2 regions of the Microbacterium sp. TS-1 genome follow, and region 2 is predicted to be linked to the other one. Evidence: predicted binding sites of a transcription regulator. Region 2 holds the regulator's gene; the other holds the start of a gene.

Region 1 (8,032 bases), 370 kb from region 2:
GAGCCGGAACGCGCTATGCCGTCGTCGCTCGGCACCTCGCCGATCACGGCTGGGCGCTGCACAACATGGGTTCACTGCCGCACATCTCCGTCGGTGGTGCGACGGCGACGTCGACGCACGGGTCGGGCGACGGCAACGGGTCGCTCGCGACGGCGGTGCGGGCGCTGGAGTTCATCACTCCGGACGGCGAGCTGCGCACGGTCTCGGCCGGTGACGCCGACTTCGCCGGCAGCGTCGTCCACCTCGGCGCACTCGGGCCGGTCGTCCGGCTGACGCTCGCGATCGAGCCGACCTACCAGGTGCGCCAGGACACCTATGCCGGGCTCACCTGGGACGATCTCTTGAAGCGCTTCGACGAGGTGACGGCGTCGGGCTACAGCGTCAGCGTCTTCACCCGCTGGAACACGCCGGATGTCGGCGAGGTGTGGATCAAGGAGCGCCTCGACGCCGCGTCGGCCCCCGACATGCCGGAACGCGTGCTGAGCGCTCGGCGCGTCAGGGTCAAGGCGGACTCGCCCGCGGCCGACGGAGTCGACAACACGACCGAGCAGGGCGGCATCCCCGGGGATTGGTGCGAGCGCCTGCCGCACTTCCGCATCGACGCGACCCCGTCCAACGGCGACGAGATCCAGACCGAGTACTGGGTCGACCGTGCGGTGGCCGTCGAGGCGATCGCGGCCGTCCGCTCGATCGCCGACCGGGTCGAGCCCGCCCTTCTCGTGACCGAGCTGCGCACCGTCGCCTCCGATGACCTCTGGCTCTCTCCCGGGTTCGGGCGCGACAGTGTGTGCATCCACTTCACGTGGAAGAACGAACCGGATGCGGTCCGCGAGGCGATCACGAATGTGGAGCGCGTGCTCGCTCCGTTCGACCCCCGGCCGCACTGGGGCAAGGTCTTCTCGATGCCCATCGGCGATTCGCTCCCGCGTCTCGCTGATTTCCGCGAGCTCGTGGCGCGTGTCGACCCGACCGGTAAGTTCTCGGGTCCGTACCTCGAGCGGGTGCTGGGCATCGCCGCTCGCTGATTCACCGGTTCACGAGAACGGGCGGGATGCCTCGATGATCCGGCTGAGATCGACGGCGGTGCGAGTCCACGGCGAGATGCGACCATCGCCGTCCGCGGGCACCGTTGCGACGACGCGGGCGAGCGCCTTCTCGGCATCCTCGACCGTGGCTGCCGTCGCCGGGTCGCCCAGAGGTCGTGCGACGGCTCGCGCTGTGGCCCGTACGGCCTCGGCGAGCTCGGCGCGCAGCGGCGCGGCGTCGGGGGTGAGGGGGAGGCCGTCGATGCCGTCGCCGAGCTCGATCGTCTGGCGCACAGTGTTCTCGAGCGCTCTCAAGCGACGGTCGTTCTCGGCCTCGATGCCGCGGCGGCGCCGAGCGAGCGGATGGGCTTTGCGGCTGCGGGCGGCCTCGCGCACGTCGGCCGAGACGGCGTCGAGGATCTCTCCGAGGTAGCGCTGGCCCGCCGAATCGGCGGGTTCGCCGGCGGCGACCGAGGTCGCCAGCATCTCGAGCCGGTCCGAGACCGCGTCGCGCAGCTGCGACAGGCGGGTGGAGGCCCGCCGGAGGTACAGGGGCGGGACGAGCGCGAGGTTGACGGCCACCCCGATGAGCACGCCGAACGCCATCGTCACGAGGTACGACACCGAGAAGCCGCCGGCGTCGTTCGCGCCCAGCAGCAGAACGAACAGCGCCGCGATGGCGATCCAGTCTCGGCCGGTGCCGAGAGCTCGGATGCCGCCGACGGCGACGCCCGCGGCGACGACGATCGCCACGCCGACGATCCGCGGGCTGGGTCCGGAGACGATCCACAGTCCCGCGAGGCCGATCGCGATGCCGATGGCCAGGCCTCCCAGCGCTTGCAGGCCCGCCTTGGCGGAGTCGGCGATCGTCGGATACATGCTCACGAGCACGCCGAGCGGTGCGTAGTAGGAGTACTCGTCGTGCGCGAACGGCACATACGGCGCGAGGTACCAGGCGATCGCGGCGGCGAGGGCCGCCTTGCCGGCGAGCAGAAGGCGCGAGACCGCGAAGGCCTCGCCACCCGCGGTGCGCGCGGCTGCCTTGAGCGATGCCAGACGGGGGTGGGATGGGGTGGTCATCGGTCGCGACGATAGGCGCGTGGCGTATCCGTCGACAGGCCCTTGACGTCGCCCGGTGCGTACGGCAGATGCTGGCGTAGCCTGGAGGTGTGAGCGCTTACGTCTCGGCGTTCGAGCTGTTCTCCATCGGTGTAGGACCCTCGAGCTCCCACACGGTCGGCCCGTTGCGCGCCGCCCGAGCTTTCGCCGTCGGGCTCGAGGCCGCCGGCAGGCTGCCCGAGGTCGTGCGCGTCGGTTGCGTGCTGTACGGGTCGCTCGGAGCGACCGGCATCGGGCACGGCACTCCCGACGCGGTGGTCGCGGGGTTGCAGGGCCACGCGCCCGAGACGGTCGATCCCGATGCGGTCCGCGCGGCGTGGACGAGCTGGACGGACGGCTCACCTCTGCTGCTCGCAGGCCGGCATCCGGTGCCGTTCTCGCGAGGCGATGTGACCTTCGAGCCGCGGACGCGACTGCCGGAGCATCCGAACGCGATGACGCTGAGCGCGTGGGATGCCGCCGGCCATCTCGTCGCGTCGGACACGTATCTCTCGGTCGGGGGTGGCTTCATCCGCCGGGCGGGGGCAGACGCCGCTCCGCGGGGAGCGGGAGGCGGACCGAGCAGCGATGTCGCGTGGCCGTACCGGTTCAGCACGGCGGCCGAGCTGCTCGAGCTGTGCGAGCGCGACGGGGTGAGCATCGCCGGGCTCGCGCGCCGCAACGAGGAGGCGCTTCGGCCCGAGGCTGAGGTCGCCGCGGGGCTCGACGCGATCTGGGATGCGATGTCGGGGTGCGTCGATGCGGGCTTGCGTGCCGAGGGCACGTTGCCCGGGATGCTGCGCGTGCGGCGGCGCGCGGGTGCGATGCGCGCGCAGCTCGAGGCGGCCGAAGCCGCGGGTGGACGGGAGCTCCCGGGGGAGTGGCTGGGTGCGTTCGCGCTCGCCGTCAACGAGGAGAACGCGTCGGGCGGACGCGTCGTCACCGCGCCCACCAACGGGGCCGCGGGGATTGTTCCTGCGGTGGCGATGTACTGGTGGCGGTTCGCGGCGGAGTCGCGCCTGGCCTCGGAGGATCTCGACCGTCGGCGCGGGATTCGGCGGTTCCTGTTGACCGCGACGGCGCTCGGCTCGCTCTTCAAGGCCAACGCCTCGATCTCGGGTGCGGAGGGCGGGTGTCAGGCCGAGGTCGGGTCCGCGTGCGCGATGGCGGCCGGGGGCCTGACGGCGGTCATGGGTGGCAGCAACGCGCAGATCGAGAACGCGGCGGAGATCGCGATGGAGCACCACCTCGGGCTCACGTGCGACCCGGTCGGCGGTCTCGTGCAGATCCCGTGCATCGAACGCAACGCGATCGCCGCGTCGACGGCGGTCACCGCTGCGCGCCTCGCGCTGCGGGGCGACGGGCAGCACTACGTCTCGCTGGATGCCGTCGTCGAGACGATGCGGCAGACGGGGATCGACATGTCGCACAAGTACAAGGAGACGAGCGAGGGAGGGCTCGCCGTCAACGTCGTCGAGTGCTGAGAGGCCCTTCCGCGCCCCGTCTCCGGGGCGCTGTTCGCCGTGCGAGAACCCTTGGCACTCGATGGGGGAGAGTGCTAATCTGAATGCAGTTGAGCCGACAGGGCTCAACTTTCAGATCTCAACATGAAGCATCAGAGAAGGGAAAGATCGATGGCTACTTACGACCCGTTCCGCGACCTCGACCGCATCGCCTCGAGCCTCTTCGACACGCGCCGCGGCCCCCGTCGCATGCCGATGGACCTCTACCGTGACGGCGACCACTACGTGATGACCGCCGACCTGCCGGGCATCGACCCGGGCTCGGTCGACATCGACGTGGACGGCCAGCTGCTGACGATCCGCGCCGAGCGCACGCTCACCAGCGGCGACGGAGTGAAGTGGATCACGCGCGAGCGTGAAGCCGCGAGCTTCCTGCGCCAGCTGAACCTCGGCCAGGGCGTCGACACGGAAGGCATCGCCGCGACCTACAACAACGGCGTCCTGACCGTGACCATCCCGGTCAGCGAGAAGGCCAAGCCGCGCAAGGTCGAGGTCACGACCGACGCAGCCGCGCCGGTGGTGCCGATCGAGAACTGATCGCGCAGATCCGCGTTCGCACGACGGGCGGCCGCAGCTCCCTCGGGGGCGGCGGCCGCCCTTCGCGTGCGGGGCGGTGCCGAATGCGTCGCGGATGCGCGGATGCGCGGATGCGCCGATGCGTCGCGGCTGAGCCGATGCGTCGCGGCTGAGCCGATGCGTCACCGGTGACCAACGGCGCGCGAGTCCGTCGTGCCCGGCCTCGGAACGTGCGCGGGCACACGCCCCGAACTCAGAACGGTGGAGGTTCGTCCGTCGTGGCCCGCCGCTTCCGGCATCCCGTGGCGGGCTCGCGGTGTCGATGGTGAAGCAGACGGCCGGCATGGGGACGTCTTCGCGGTAGGTCCTGCCGAGGGGCGAGGTCCATTCGAGAACCCCGCCTCCGATCTGTCTGACCTCCCACTTGGTGAACTGCTTCATCGAGTGGTGTCTTTGGCAGAGGTGGGCGAGGTTGAAGATGTGGGTGTGGCCGCCGAGGGCGTAATCGATCGTGTGGTCGATCTCGCACCGGATCGCGGCGCGCCGGCATCCGGGGAACCGGCAGTGCTGGTCCCGCACCATCAGGAGTTTCTTCATCGATGCGGTGGGCCGATAGGTGTCGATCTCGACCGGTGTGCGGATGACCGGGTCGATGAAGAGCCGGTCCCATTCGCTGACCTGCCCGGCGAGTCGTCGGACGGTGTCGGCATCGACGAGCCCGGCCCCGACGGCTTCGGCGGGGTTCTCGTCCTTGCCCATCAGCGTCTCCGCGGCGACGGCGACTTGCACGCGTGCCCGGATCGCCCCCAGCCCACCGGCCCGGTCGGTCCCGTAGGTCGGGTCGACCACGGGCGCGCCGCCGAGAACGAGGTCGCCCAGGATGTCCGCGCGCAGCTGGTCCATCGTCCGGGTATCGGCGGGCTCGCCCGCTTCTGCGGCATCCGCCGCCGAACTCTCCCCGGCATCCGCGCCGGCGCCCCGGCCAGCGGCATCCGCCCCGCCCGCCCCGGCATCGCCAGTGCCGGCGACCCGGGCGTCCTTCACCGACTGTCCCATCTGCGTGAGCCGGTCGAGTATCCCGGCGGCGATGACGGTCGGAAGGGTGGCGACGAGGTTCGACATTCCGTCGGTTCCGTGGAACACGCGCACGCACCGTTCCGCGACCGCGGTCGTGTGCCGCTCTGTGAACGTCTGCGTATGCAACCGGGCCGCCAGGGTCTCCAGCGCACCCCGCACGCGGGAGGGCACATCCCGCTCACACACCCCGATCGCGGCCTCCGCGAACGAATCCCGCATCGCAGCCGGCACCCCCGCGCCGACGCGCACCACCAGATCCACGTGTCCGCGTTCGATCCGCCGCTGCACCCACGCGTCGAACACAGTGGGGTAGTCGTCGATGACCGTCATCGCGTGGTCGATCTCACCCTGCAGCCGGCGGTCGGTCAGCCGGGCCATCCCGGCCGCTTCGGCTGCCACCGACCGCAGCTCCATATCCGACGCCAAGCCGCGCGCGCCGTCGCGGCGCGCGTTGTGCAGGGCGGCGTGGCCCAGATCGGCCAGCGCCCGAGTGCGGGCGATGTCAGCGGCGTGAGAGAGGTCGAGCGCCTCCGCGTACCGCGAGAGAGCGATCGCCTGCGACGGTGTGGGGGCCTCGCGTCCCACTTCGCCACCCACGCCATTCGCTTTCATGTTCCCATGATGCCAGCAAGGTACGACATGTGAGTCGGATCTATGTTCGGTTAAAGAATATCGGGTCACCGTCCCGCCTGGGGAGGAATCGACACCGCACGACGCCCCACGACACCGCGCGACGCCCCACGACACCGCGCGACGCCGCCCGACCGCTCCGCGCGGGCGTCAGGGCAGGCGGCGCAGCTTCGTCGTCAGCTGCTCGAGCTGCTCCAGCTCCTCGGTCGACAGCATCGACATCCGCTCGGCGATGGAGCGACCGTGGGCCGCAGCGAGCCGGCGGAAGGCTGAGACGCCCTCCGGGGTCGCGGTGAGCATCGCGCCGCGACCGTCGGTGGGGTCACCGCACTTGGTGATGAGGCCGCGCGAGACCATCCGGTCGACCAGGCGCGACACGCTCGGCTGGCTGATGAGCATGTTGGCCGTGACATCGCGCAGCCGCGCCCGATGACCGGTGCCGCGCACGACCGTGAGAAGGACGTCGTACTCGGCTTGCGTGAGCTCATCGCCGGCGAAGTCGTTGCTGATGTCGTCGAAGATCTCGTGCTGCGCGCGGAACAGGCTCTCCCACGCTGCCACGGCACGACGACGATCGCTCATGGCGACAACTTTACTGCCCGCCTAAGCTGGTCGGCATGATGCGTCGCACCCGGGCGGCACTCGCGGTCGTGGTCCTCATGCTGATCACAGGCCTTTTCGGACTGACGGCCCCCGCCGCGGCATCCGAAGACGAATCCGCCGATGTCGACGCGTTCGTCTTCGATTCGCTTTCCGTCGATTACACCCTCACCCGCGACGAGGACGGCACGGCGCGGATGCGGGTCGTCGAGACCTTCGTCGCCGAGTTCCCCGAGTCGGATCAGAACCGCGGCATGCGCCGTCTTCTGCCCGAGACGTACAACGGTCAGCCGCTGCATCCGCAGCTCATCTCCGTCACCGACGAGAACGGGCAGGCCCGTCCCGTCGACACCGACAGCGAGGACGGCACGCTCGGCATCCTGACGCGCGAGCCCGGGTACCTGCACGGGCGGAACACCTTCGTCTTCACCTACGACCTCGAAAACGTCGTGTGGGACTTCGCCGACACCGGGCTGGAGTTCTACTGGGACGTCAACGGCATCGACTGGAATCAGCCGTTCCGTGAGGTGACCGCGACGCTGCACATCGATCCCGTCCTCGCGGCCTCGCTCGCGGGGCGTCAGGCCTGCTACATCGGCGAGCAGGACAGCACGACTCCGTGTCCCGAGATCACCGCCTCACCGGACGGAACCGCGATCACCGCCTCGGCGACCGACCTCGCACCGCACGAGACGCTCAGCTTCGCCGTCGGGTTCGACGAGGGCGCGTTCGAGGTATACGACACCGGGTTCCTGGCTTCGCCTCTGGGGTGGCTTCAGTCCGGGGCAGCGGTGCTCCTCACCGGTGCCACCGGCTGGGCGCTGCGGAACCGCCGCCGGTACCTCCGCGACGATCCGGGGCGTCCGACGGTCATCGCGGAGTATGCACCGCCGCGCCGCATCGACGCACTCGATGCGGCGGTGCTGCTGCAGAAGACCTCGAAGGCGATTCCGGCCGAGATCCTTGAGCTCGCGCTCCTCGGTTCCATCCGCATCGTCAACGACGGCCACCGCCGCTGGGGGCGCGCGAAGCTGCAGGCGGAGCTCGTCGATCCCCGGGCCGCCGACGAGAACGGGCGCAGACTCCTGCGCGGCATGTTCCCGAATCACCGACGCGGTGAGGTCTACCGTTTCGGGACCTCCGACACGCGGCTGTCGTCCGAGTCCCAGCGGGCGCTGAAGATGGCGAAGGACAGCCTCCGCGGGCGCGACATGTACAAGCCGGTGCCGAGGGGAGTGCGCGGCTGGCCCGTCGCCGCCTGGGCGATCGCGGCGGGACTGGTGATCCTGTTCGGGGCGCTCGCGCTGAACGCATACGTCCACCCGGCGCTGCCCATCATCGGCATCGTGCTGGCGGGGGCGTCGTTCATCGTGGTCGTGTTCGCGGTCGCCGGCGATCCGTTGTCGGCCGCGGGCGCGGAGGTTCGTGATCACCTGCTCGGGCTCGACCTCTTCATCCGGTGGGCCGAGGCCGACCGCATCCGGATGCTGCAGTCGCCGTCTGGCGCCGAGCGTGAACCGGTCGCGACGGACGACCCCCGCGAGGTCCTGCGGATCTACGAGC
Region 2 (8,032 bases):
TTCGGGTTCACGCTTCTTGTCATGGGTGGACTCAACATATAGCGCTCCCCTGGGAGGATCCGATGATGCCGCCTCAGGGTTACTCAGCTTTTCCTCAGTCCATCGTCATGCGGCTGACGCTGCTTATCGTCGAACTTGATACGACCAGACTCAAGTTCTCTTGACAGGGTTTTCCGGCGCGAGTACAGTTGAGTCATCGCGGCTCAGGTCGGGCCGCCGCAGACTTCCGATCCATTCGAACCGCAAGTAAGGAGACAACTCATGGCACGTGCAGTGGGTATCGACCTGGGCACGACGAACTCCGTCGTGGCCGTCCTCGAGGGCGGCGAGCCCAAGGTCATCGCCAACGCCGAAGGGCTCCGTACGACCCCCTCGGTCGTCGCGTTCACCAAGGACGGCGAGGTCCTCGTCGGTGAGACCGCCAAGCGGCAGGCCGTCACCAACGTCGACCGCACGCTGACCTCGGTCAAGCGCCACATGGGCACCGACTGGAAGACCCAGTCGATCGACGGCAAGGCGTACACGCCGCAGGAGATCTCGGCCCGTATCCTCCAGAAGCTCAAGCGCGACGCCGAGCAGTACCTGGGTGACACGGTGACGGACGCCGTCATCACCGTCCCCGCGTACTTCAACGACGCCGAGCGCCAGGCCACCAAGGAGGCCGGCGAGATCGCGGGTCTCAACGTCCTGCGCATCATCAACGAGCCGACGGCCGCCGCGCTCGCCTACGGTCTCGACAAGGGCAAGGAGGACGAGCTCATCCTCGTCTTCGACCTCGGTGGCGGAACCTTCGACGTCTCGCTGCTCGAGGTGGGCAAGGACGACGACTTCTCGACCATCCAGGTGCGCGCCACCGCCGGTGACAACCGCCTCGGTGGTGACGACTGGGACCAGCGCATCGTCGAGTACCTGATCAAGCAGTTCAAGGACACGACCGGCGTCGACGTCTCCGGCGACAAGATCGCGCTGCAGCGCCTCAAGGAGGCCGCTGAGCAGGCGAAGAAGGAGCTCTCGAGCTCGCAGTCGACCTCGATCAACCTGCCTTACCTCTCGCTCACCGACTCGGGCCCCGTCTCGTTGTCCGAGACGCTGTCGCGCGCGAAGTTCGAGGACCTCACCAAGGACCTGCTCGACCGCACGAAGAAGCCGTTCGAGGACGTCATCCGCGAGGCCGGCATCAAGGTCGGCGACATCGACCACGTCGTGCTCGTGGGTGGTTCCACCCGTATGCCCGCCGTGTCGGAGCTCGTGAAGAAGGAAGCCGGCAAGGAGCCCAACAAGGGCGTGAACCCGGACGAGGTCGTCGCCGTCGGCGCCGCCCTGCAGGCCGGCGTCCTGAAGGGCGAGCGCAAGGACGTCCTCCTCATCGACGTGACCCCCCTGAGCCTCGGGATCGAGACCAAGGGCGGCATCATGACGAAGCTCATCGAGCGCAACACCGCCATCCCCACCAAGCGCAGCGAGACCTTCACGACCGCCGACGACAACCAGCCGTCGGTCGCCATCCAGGTCTTCCAGGGCGAGCGCGACTTCACCCGCGACAACAAGCCGCTCGGCACGTTCGAGCTCACGGGCATCGCACCGGCGCCCCGCGGCATCCCGCAGGTCGAGGTCACCTTCGACATCGACGCGAACGGCATCGTTCACGTCTCGGCGAAGGACAAGGGCACCGGCAAGGAGCAGTCGATGACGATCACCGGCGGCTCGTCGCTGCCCAAGGACGACATCGAGCGCATGGTGCGCGAGGCCGAGGAGCACGCGGCAGAGGACAAGAAGCGCCGTGAGGCCGCCGAGGTCCGCAACCAGGCCGAGACCCTGTCGTACTCGATCGAGAAGCTGATCGCCGACAACGCCGACAAGCTCCCCGAGGACGTCAAGACCGAGGTCCAGGGCGACGTCGACGCGCTGAAGACCGCGCTCGCTGGCGACGACGACGAGGCCGTGAAGACCGCGTTCGAGAAGCTCAACGCATCGCAGGGCAAGCTCGGCGAGGCGATCTACGCGCAGGGTCAGGCCGACCAGGCGCAGGGCGCCCCGACCGACGCTCCCACCGGTGACACCGGTGCGGCGGCATCCGATGAGGATGTCGTCGACGCCGAGGTCGTCGAAGACGAGGACGAGAAGAAGTAATCATGACCAACAAGGACTTCGAAGAGCCGCACGGCGAAGACGAGGTCCTCGGCGGGAAGGGGTCGGACGCCCAGGCGTCCGGCCCCGACGCGCACGAGGCCTCCGGAGCATCGGATGCCGCCGACGCCGCGGCTGCGGACGACGAACTGACCATCGACGACATCCTCGGAGCGACGCAGTCCGACGAGGCGGCCGTCGCCGAGGCGCCGGCCGAGGAGCACGACCTGCTGCTCGACCTCAAGCGCGTGCAGGCCGAGTACGCCAACTACCGTCGGCGTACCGAGGACCAGCGCGAGGCCGAGATCGAGCGCGCCAAGGGGTCGGTCGCCAAGGGGCTGCTGCCCGTGCTCGACGACCTCGACCGTGCCGACAAGCACGGTGACCTCGTCGAGGGATCGCCGCTCGCTGTGATCGCGGACAAGCTCCGAGGGGTCGTGGCGCGCTTGGGTGTCGAGTCCTACGGCGCCGCCGGCGACGCCTTCGACCCGCAGCAGCACGAGGCGATCTTCCAGGCGCCCACCCCGGGCACGGCCGAGCCGACGATCCTCGAGGTCGTCGAGGTCGGCTACCGCCTCGGCAGCATCGAGCTGCGTCCGGCGAAGGTCGTCGTCGCCGTGCCGGCCGAATAGGAGGCAACGACATGGCCAGTCAGGACTGGTTCGATAAGGACTTCTACAATGTGCTGGGCGTCTCCAAAGACGTCTCCGACAGCGACCTGAAGAAGACCTACCGCAAGCTCGCGCGCAAGTACCACCCCGACTCGACGCAGGGCGACCCCGCGGCCGAGGCGAAGTTCAAGGAGATCAGCGAGGCGTACTCCGTGCTCTCCGACAAGGAGCAGCGTGCCGAGTACGACCAGATCCGGGCGATGGGGTCGGGCAGCGCCCGCTTCACCGCGGGTGGCCAGGGCGCCGGTGGCTTCGAGGACGTCTTCAGCGCCTTCAACCAGGGTGCGCGGGGCGGCGCCGGAGCGCGCGGCGCCGACTTCGACGACATCTTCGCGATGTTCAACCAGCAGACCGGGCGGTCCAGTCGCTTCGGGTCGGGCGGCTTCGGCCGCTCGACCGGAGGGTTCCAGGGCTTCGGCGGCCCGCAGCGCGGCGCCGACGTCACGGCGCGGACGACGCTCGACTTCGCCACGGCGGTTCGCGGCGACACCGTCACGCTCCAGGGCGAGGACGGCAAGCCGTTCAAGGTGAAGATCCCGGCCGGGGTCAAGGACGGGCAGAAGATCCGGCTGCGCGGTCGCGGGCGTCCCTCGCCCGATGGCGGAGAGCCGGGCGACATCGTCGTGAGCGTGACCGTCCGGCCGCATCCGGTGTTCACCCGCGACGGACTCAACCTCCGTGTCGTGGTGCCGGTGACCTTCACCGAGGCAGCCCTCGGTGCCACGATCGAGGTACCGACACTGGGCGGCGACCCGGTCAAGCTGCGGGTCGCGCCCGGCACCCCGTCGGGTCGCGTCCTGCGGGTCAAGGGGCGCGGCGTGAGCACGTCCAAAGGCACGGGCGACCTTCTGGCGGAGGTTCAAATCGCGGTTCCCGCCCATCTCGACGAGGAGGCCCGAGCGGCCCTCGAACGTTTCGCGGAGGTCGAGCCCCGCGAGAACCCCCGCGCCGACCTGATGAACAAGGCGCGCGGCTGATCCACCCGCTGCTCGCTCGCCGTCCCCGATCCCACGGAACGGGGCGGCGGGCTGGACGGCGACACCCGCGACGCCCAGGAGGTGACCAACCATGGCTGAAGACGACATCGACGAGGACGCCCCGATCTTCGCGATCGCGGCCGCGGCGGAGCTCGCGGCCATGCACGCGCAGACCCTCCGGCAGTACGACCGGCTGGGCCTCGTGGTGCCCGGGCGCACGCAGGGAGGATCGCGTCGATACTCGCTGCGTCACATCCGGCAGCTGCGAGAAGTGGCGCGGATGTCTGCGGAGGGCATCAGCCTCCCCGCCATCGCGCGCATCCTGGAGCTCGAGAACGAGGTCGCTGGGCTCCGCCGCGAGGTGCGCGACCTCGAGCAACGACTGCGCGACGAGATGCAGCAGCGTCCCGGTGCGCGGGTCTTCGCCGCCGGCGCCACCGGCGCGGTCGTGACCCTACGTCACGGCGCGCGCGTGCGCCGGGCGACCGAGGTCGTGCTCTACCGCCGCCCCTCCGACCCGCCCGCGTCCCCGCAGTCGTAGCGACCCGACGCAAAGGGGCGTTATCCGACGCGCGAACCGACCATTCGGGTCGGTTCGCGCGTGTGGCGGGGATGTGGGTAGGGGTCCTGCACAGGCGGGGCGACGGAGATCGGATGTCGAACGGGCTGGGGAGATCTCGGGGTGGGGTGCGGAGGGCCGCCAGCCTGGACGGGTGGCACGCACTCCTGCTGAGCTTCCCGAGGCGCTGCCGGGTGCCTTCACGGTCGGGACGGCGCGCGCGACCGGGGTGACGCGCGGCAGACTCCGTTCGGCCGACCTGCCCGCGCCCTTCCACGGCATCCGCTCCCGTGCGCCCGTGACGGATGTGCGCGCGCTGGTGACCGCCTATCTGCCGAAACTGCGCCCGGGCGAGCACATCAGTCATGCCACGGCAGTGGCTCTCGTCGGCGGCTGGATCCCAGAGCGGCTGCGCGCGCAGGTGGATGTCGCGGCGCCGCGACCGCTCGGGCGTGCCCGTGGTGCCGGGGTGCGCGGGCACGAAGCCGCGGCGGCGAGTCCGTGGCGATTCGGACCCGTTCCGATCGCGCACCCGGCCGTCGCCTGGTGCCAATCGGCCGAGCTCATGGGCGAACGCGAGCTCGTCATCGCGGCAGACTCTCTCATGCGCAGGCATGATCCTGTCTTGTCGATCGAGCAGCTCCGTGGAGCGGTGGCGGGGTGGTCCGGTCGGCGCGGCGTACGCGCGCTCCGGCTCGCGTACGAACGTTGCCGGGAACGCACCGACTCCGTTGCGGAGACGGAGCTGCGTCTCGACGCCGAAGACCTCGGAATGACCACCTTCGAGGTCAACGCGGTCATCTGCGATGAGGCCGGGCGCTTCGTGGCCTATGGCGACCTCGTCGACGTCGAGCGGCGCGTGCTGTTGGAGTACGACGGTCAGCAGCACCGGCTCGACGACGCGCAGTACGGCCGCGACGTCGACCGCCTCGACGACCTCGCTCGCCTCGGCTGGCGCGTCATCCGGGTGAACAGGACCCACCGCGGCGCGCGGCGGCGCGCCATTCTCCTCCGCGCACGCGAGGCGCTGGCCCGCTGACCCCGGCCCTCCGTGACTCTGCGCCCAACCGACGCGAAAGGTCGCTCCGGCCGGTGATCGACGACGCTTTGCGTCGGGTCGGCGATCAGGCGGGTGGGAGGCGGAGGGTGCCAGCCGACTCGTCGAGGGTCAGGTCGTCGACGACGCGGAGCGAGCGGGCGAGGTGATCGAGCTCGTCGAGAACCGTTCCCACGCGCTCGCGGTCGCTGCACACGGCCGAGAGCGTCACGAGATGCGTCCCGGTGTCCCACGTGTACGAGACGAACGGCGGCGTCCGCGGATCGGGCGGCAGCGTCATCACGAGCTTCTCGCCCGCCCCGAGGTAGGGGGAGCGGAAGTCCTCGGTGTCGTCGTACTCCATCGGCATCATCGCCCGCGCGGTGCGTACCTGCGGCGTCGCTTCCTGCATCTGCGCGAGCACGACGACCAGCTCGGGGTCGGCCTTCCACATCCAGGCCCGTACGCGCCCGTTCGCGCGGCGCATGAGCATCGGCACGGCCTGGCTCGCAGCCCACGCCGCGAAGCGCCCGCCCGGGCGCGGCGCGGCGCCGATCGCGGCGTTCGCCTGGCTCAGCAGCATCCCGATGGCGCGCTTGCGGGCGCGGCGTCCGGAGAATCCGAATGATTCGGTGACGGGTACCCAGCGGGCGGGATCGGCATCGGCTTCGAGTCGGGCCATGACCACAGCCTAGGGATGCCGCCTGGGTGCTCGCCCCCGTCTACCGCGCAGCCCGCGGCGCAGGCCCGTGCCGCCCGGTTTTCCCCAACGCCGCACCGCCTCCCGGAAGCCCCAAGACCGCTCGGGTAAGCTCAGGCCCGCCGCGTCGGCCACAGCCGGCGGCACTCCGCCGTACAGATTGGGCCTGACCCGTGACCGAATCCACGACGACCGAGGGTGTTCCCGCCGACAGTACGCGCGCGCCCCTGACCATCGTGATGGGCGCCGACACCTTCGCCCCCGACGTCAATGGCGCCGCCCGTTTCGCCGAGCGGCTCTCCGCCGGCCTGGCCGCCCGCGGTCACGACGTGCACGTCGTGACGCCGAGCGTGAAGCACTCGCAGTCGGGCATCTTCACCGAGAACATCGAGGGCGCCGACCTCACCGTCCACCGCCTGCCCGGGTGGCGCTGGTACCCGCACGACTGGCTGCGCTTCGTACTGCCCTGGCGCTCGAAGCACTACGCACGGCGCGTGCTCGACTCGGTCAAGCCCGACGTGGTCCACAGCCAGTCGCACATCGTCATCGGGCGCGGACTCACGCGCGAGGCGCGCAAGCGCGGCATCCCCGTCGTCGCGACCAACCACGTCATGGCCGAGAACGTCATCGACTTCACGACGCTCCCGCCGTTCCTCGACAAGATCATCATCAAGCTCTGCTGGGACGACGCCAAGCGCACGTTCCTGATGTCGCGTGCCGTGACCACGCCCACACGCAAGGCCGCGGAGTTCCTCGAGGACACGATCGACATCTCGGGCGTCATCCCGATCAGCTGCGGCATCGACAAGCGCAACTACACCCCCGACCTCACCCCGCGCGAGCACCGCCGCATCCTGTTCGTCGGGCGCCTCACGACCGAGAAGCACGTCGAGGTCACCCTGAAGGCCGTCGCCAAGCTCGCCCCCGAGCTCGACGTCCACTTCGACATCGTCGGCGGCGGCGACCAGCGCCGGAACCTCGAGCAGACCGCGCAGCAGCTCGGCATCAGCGACCGCGTCACGTTCTATGGGCGTACCGACGAGGCCGACCTGCGGGCGGCATACACGCGGGCCGACGTCTTCGCGATCGCGTCGATCGCCGAGCTGCAGTCGATCGCGACGATGGAGGCCATGGCTTCGGGGCTGCCCGTCGTCGCGGCGGATGCCGTCGCCCTGCCGCACCTCGTCCAGTCCGGTGTGAACGGCTACCTCTTCGAGCCCGGCAACGTCGACGATCTCGCCGACAAGCTGCGCCGGGTGCTCACCGCCTCTCCCGAGGAGTACCTGCGGATGCAGCAGGCCTCGCTCGACGGTGTCGAGATCCACGACATCGAGCGCACCCTCGACACTTTCGAGAAGCTCTACCGCGGCGAGCCGCTCGACGCGTGACGATGCGGCTCTTCTTCGACGCGCGCTACATCCGCACCGACTTCCACGACGGCATCAGCCGCTTCTCGCACGAGCTCGCGCACGCCGTCTTCGCGGCGGCCCCCGCCGAGGACGTCGAGGTCACGTTCATCGTGCACGACCCCGCGCAGGTTCCCTTCCTGCCGGAGGGGGCACCGCACATCCTGCTGCACGCCCCCACGTCGATGCTCGAGCCGTTCGCGGCCCTGCGGCTGAACCGGCATCGGCCCGACGTGGTCTACTCACCCATGCAGACGATCGGCGCGCTCGGCCGGCGGTTCGCCCTCATCCTGACGCTTCACGACACGATCTACTACCGTCACCGCACGCCGCCCCGCGATCTGCCGTGGTTCGTGCGCCTGGGCTGGCGGCTCTTCCACCTCTCGTACGCGCCCCAGCGCGCCACGCTCAACGCCGCGGACCTCGTCGCGACCGTCAGCGAGACGAGCAAGCGGCAGTTCGCCGACGTGAAGCTGACCAAGCGCGAGGTGGTCGTCCTCCCCAACGCTCCGCAGCGTCTGGCGGATCTCGCGCCGTCGACGGCGATGCCGGGAGC

Evidence for each region. Region 2 encodes HspR, which represses chaperone genes until heat shock. Its sites were predicted from a motif close to AAGTTGAGTCNNNNNGACTCAACTT; they were not measured.
Region 1: MTS1_RS16260 (Hsp20/alpha crystallin family protein) is a predicted target of HspR. The motif match lies at 3,694-3,718, and genes of this name have one in related genera.

The regions. Positions count from the first base shown of each region.
Region 1 is NZ_BASQ01000001.1:1,253,329-1,261,360, reverse strand. It holds gene MTS1_RS05980 (FAD-binding protein) at 1-1,025, shown strand, start outside; gene MTS1_RS05975 (FUSC family protein) at 1,035-2,105, opposite strand; gene MTS1_RS05970 (L-serine ammonia-lyase) at 2,195-3,607, shown strand; gene MTS1_RS16260 (Hsp20/alpha crystallin family protein) at 3,758-4,183, shown strand; gene MTS1_RS16910 (hypothetical protein) at 4,649-5,884, shown strand; gene MTS1_RS05960 (MarR family winged helix-turn-helix transcriptional regulator) at 6,020-6,451, opposite strand; gene MTS1_RS05955 (DUF2207 domain-containing protein) at 6,487-8,032, shown strand, end outside.
Region 2 is NZ_BASQ01000001.1:1,621,046-1,629,077, reverse strand. It holds gene dnaK (molecular chaperone DnaK) at 262-2,130, shown strand; gene MTS1_RS07620 (nucleotide exchange factor GrpE) at 2,133-2,759, shown strand; gene MTS1_RS07615 (DnaJ C-terminal domain-containing protein) at 2,771-3,775, shown strand; gene MTS1_RS07610 (heat shock protein transcriptional repressor HspR) at 3,867-4,316, shown strand; gene MTS1_RS07605 (hypothetical protein) at 4,489-5,373, shown strand; gene MTS1_RS07600 (hypothetical protein) at 5,459-6,052, opposite strand; gene MTS1_RS07595 (glycosyltransferase) at 6,310-7,458, shown strand; gene MTS1_RS07590 (glycosyltransferase) at 7,461-8,032, shown strand, end outside.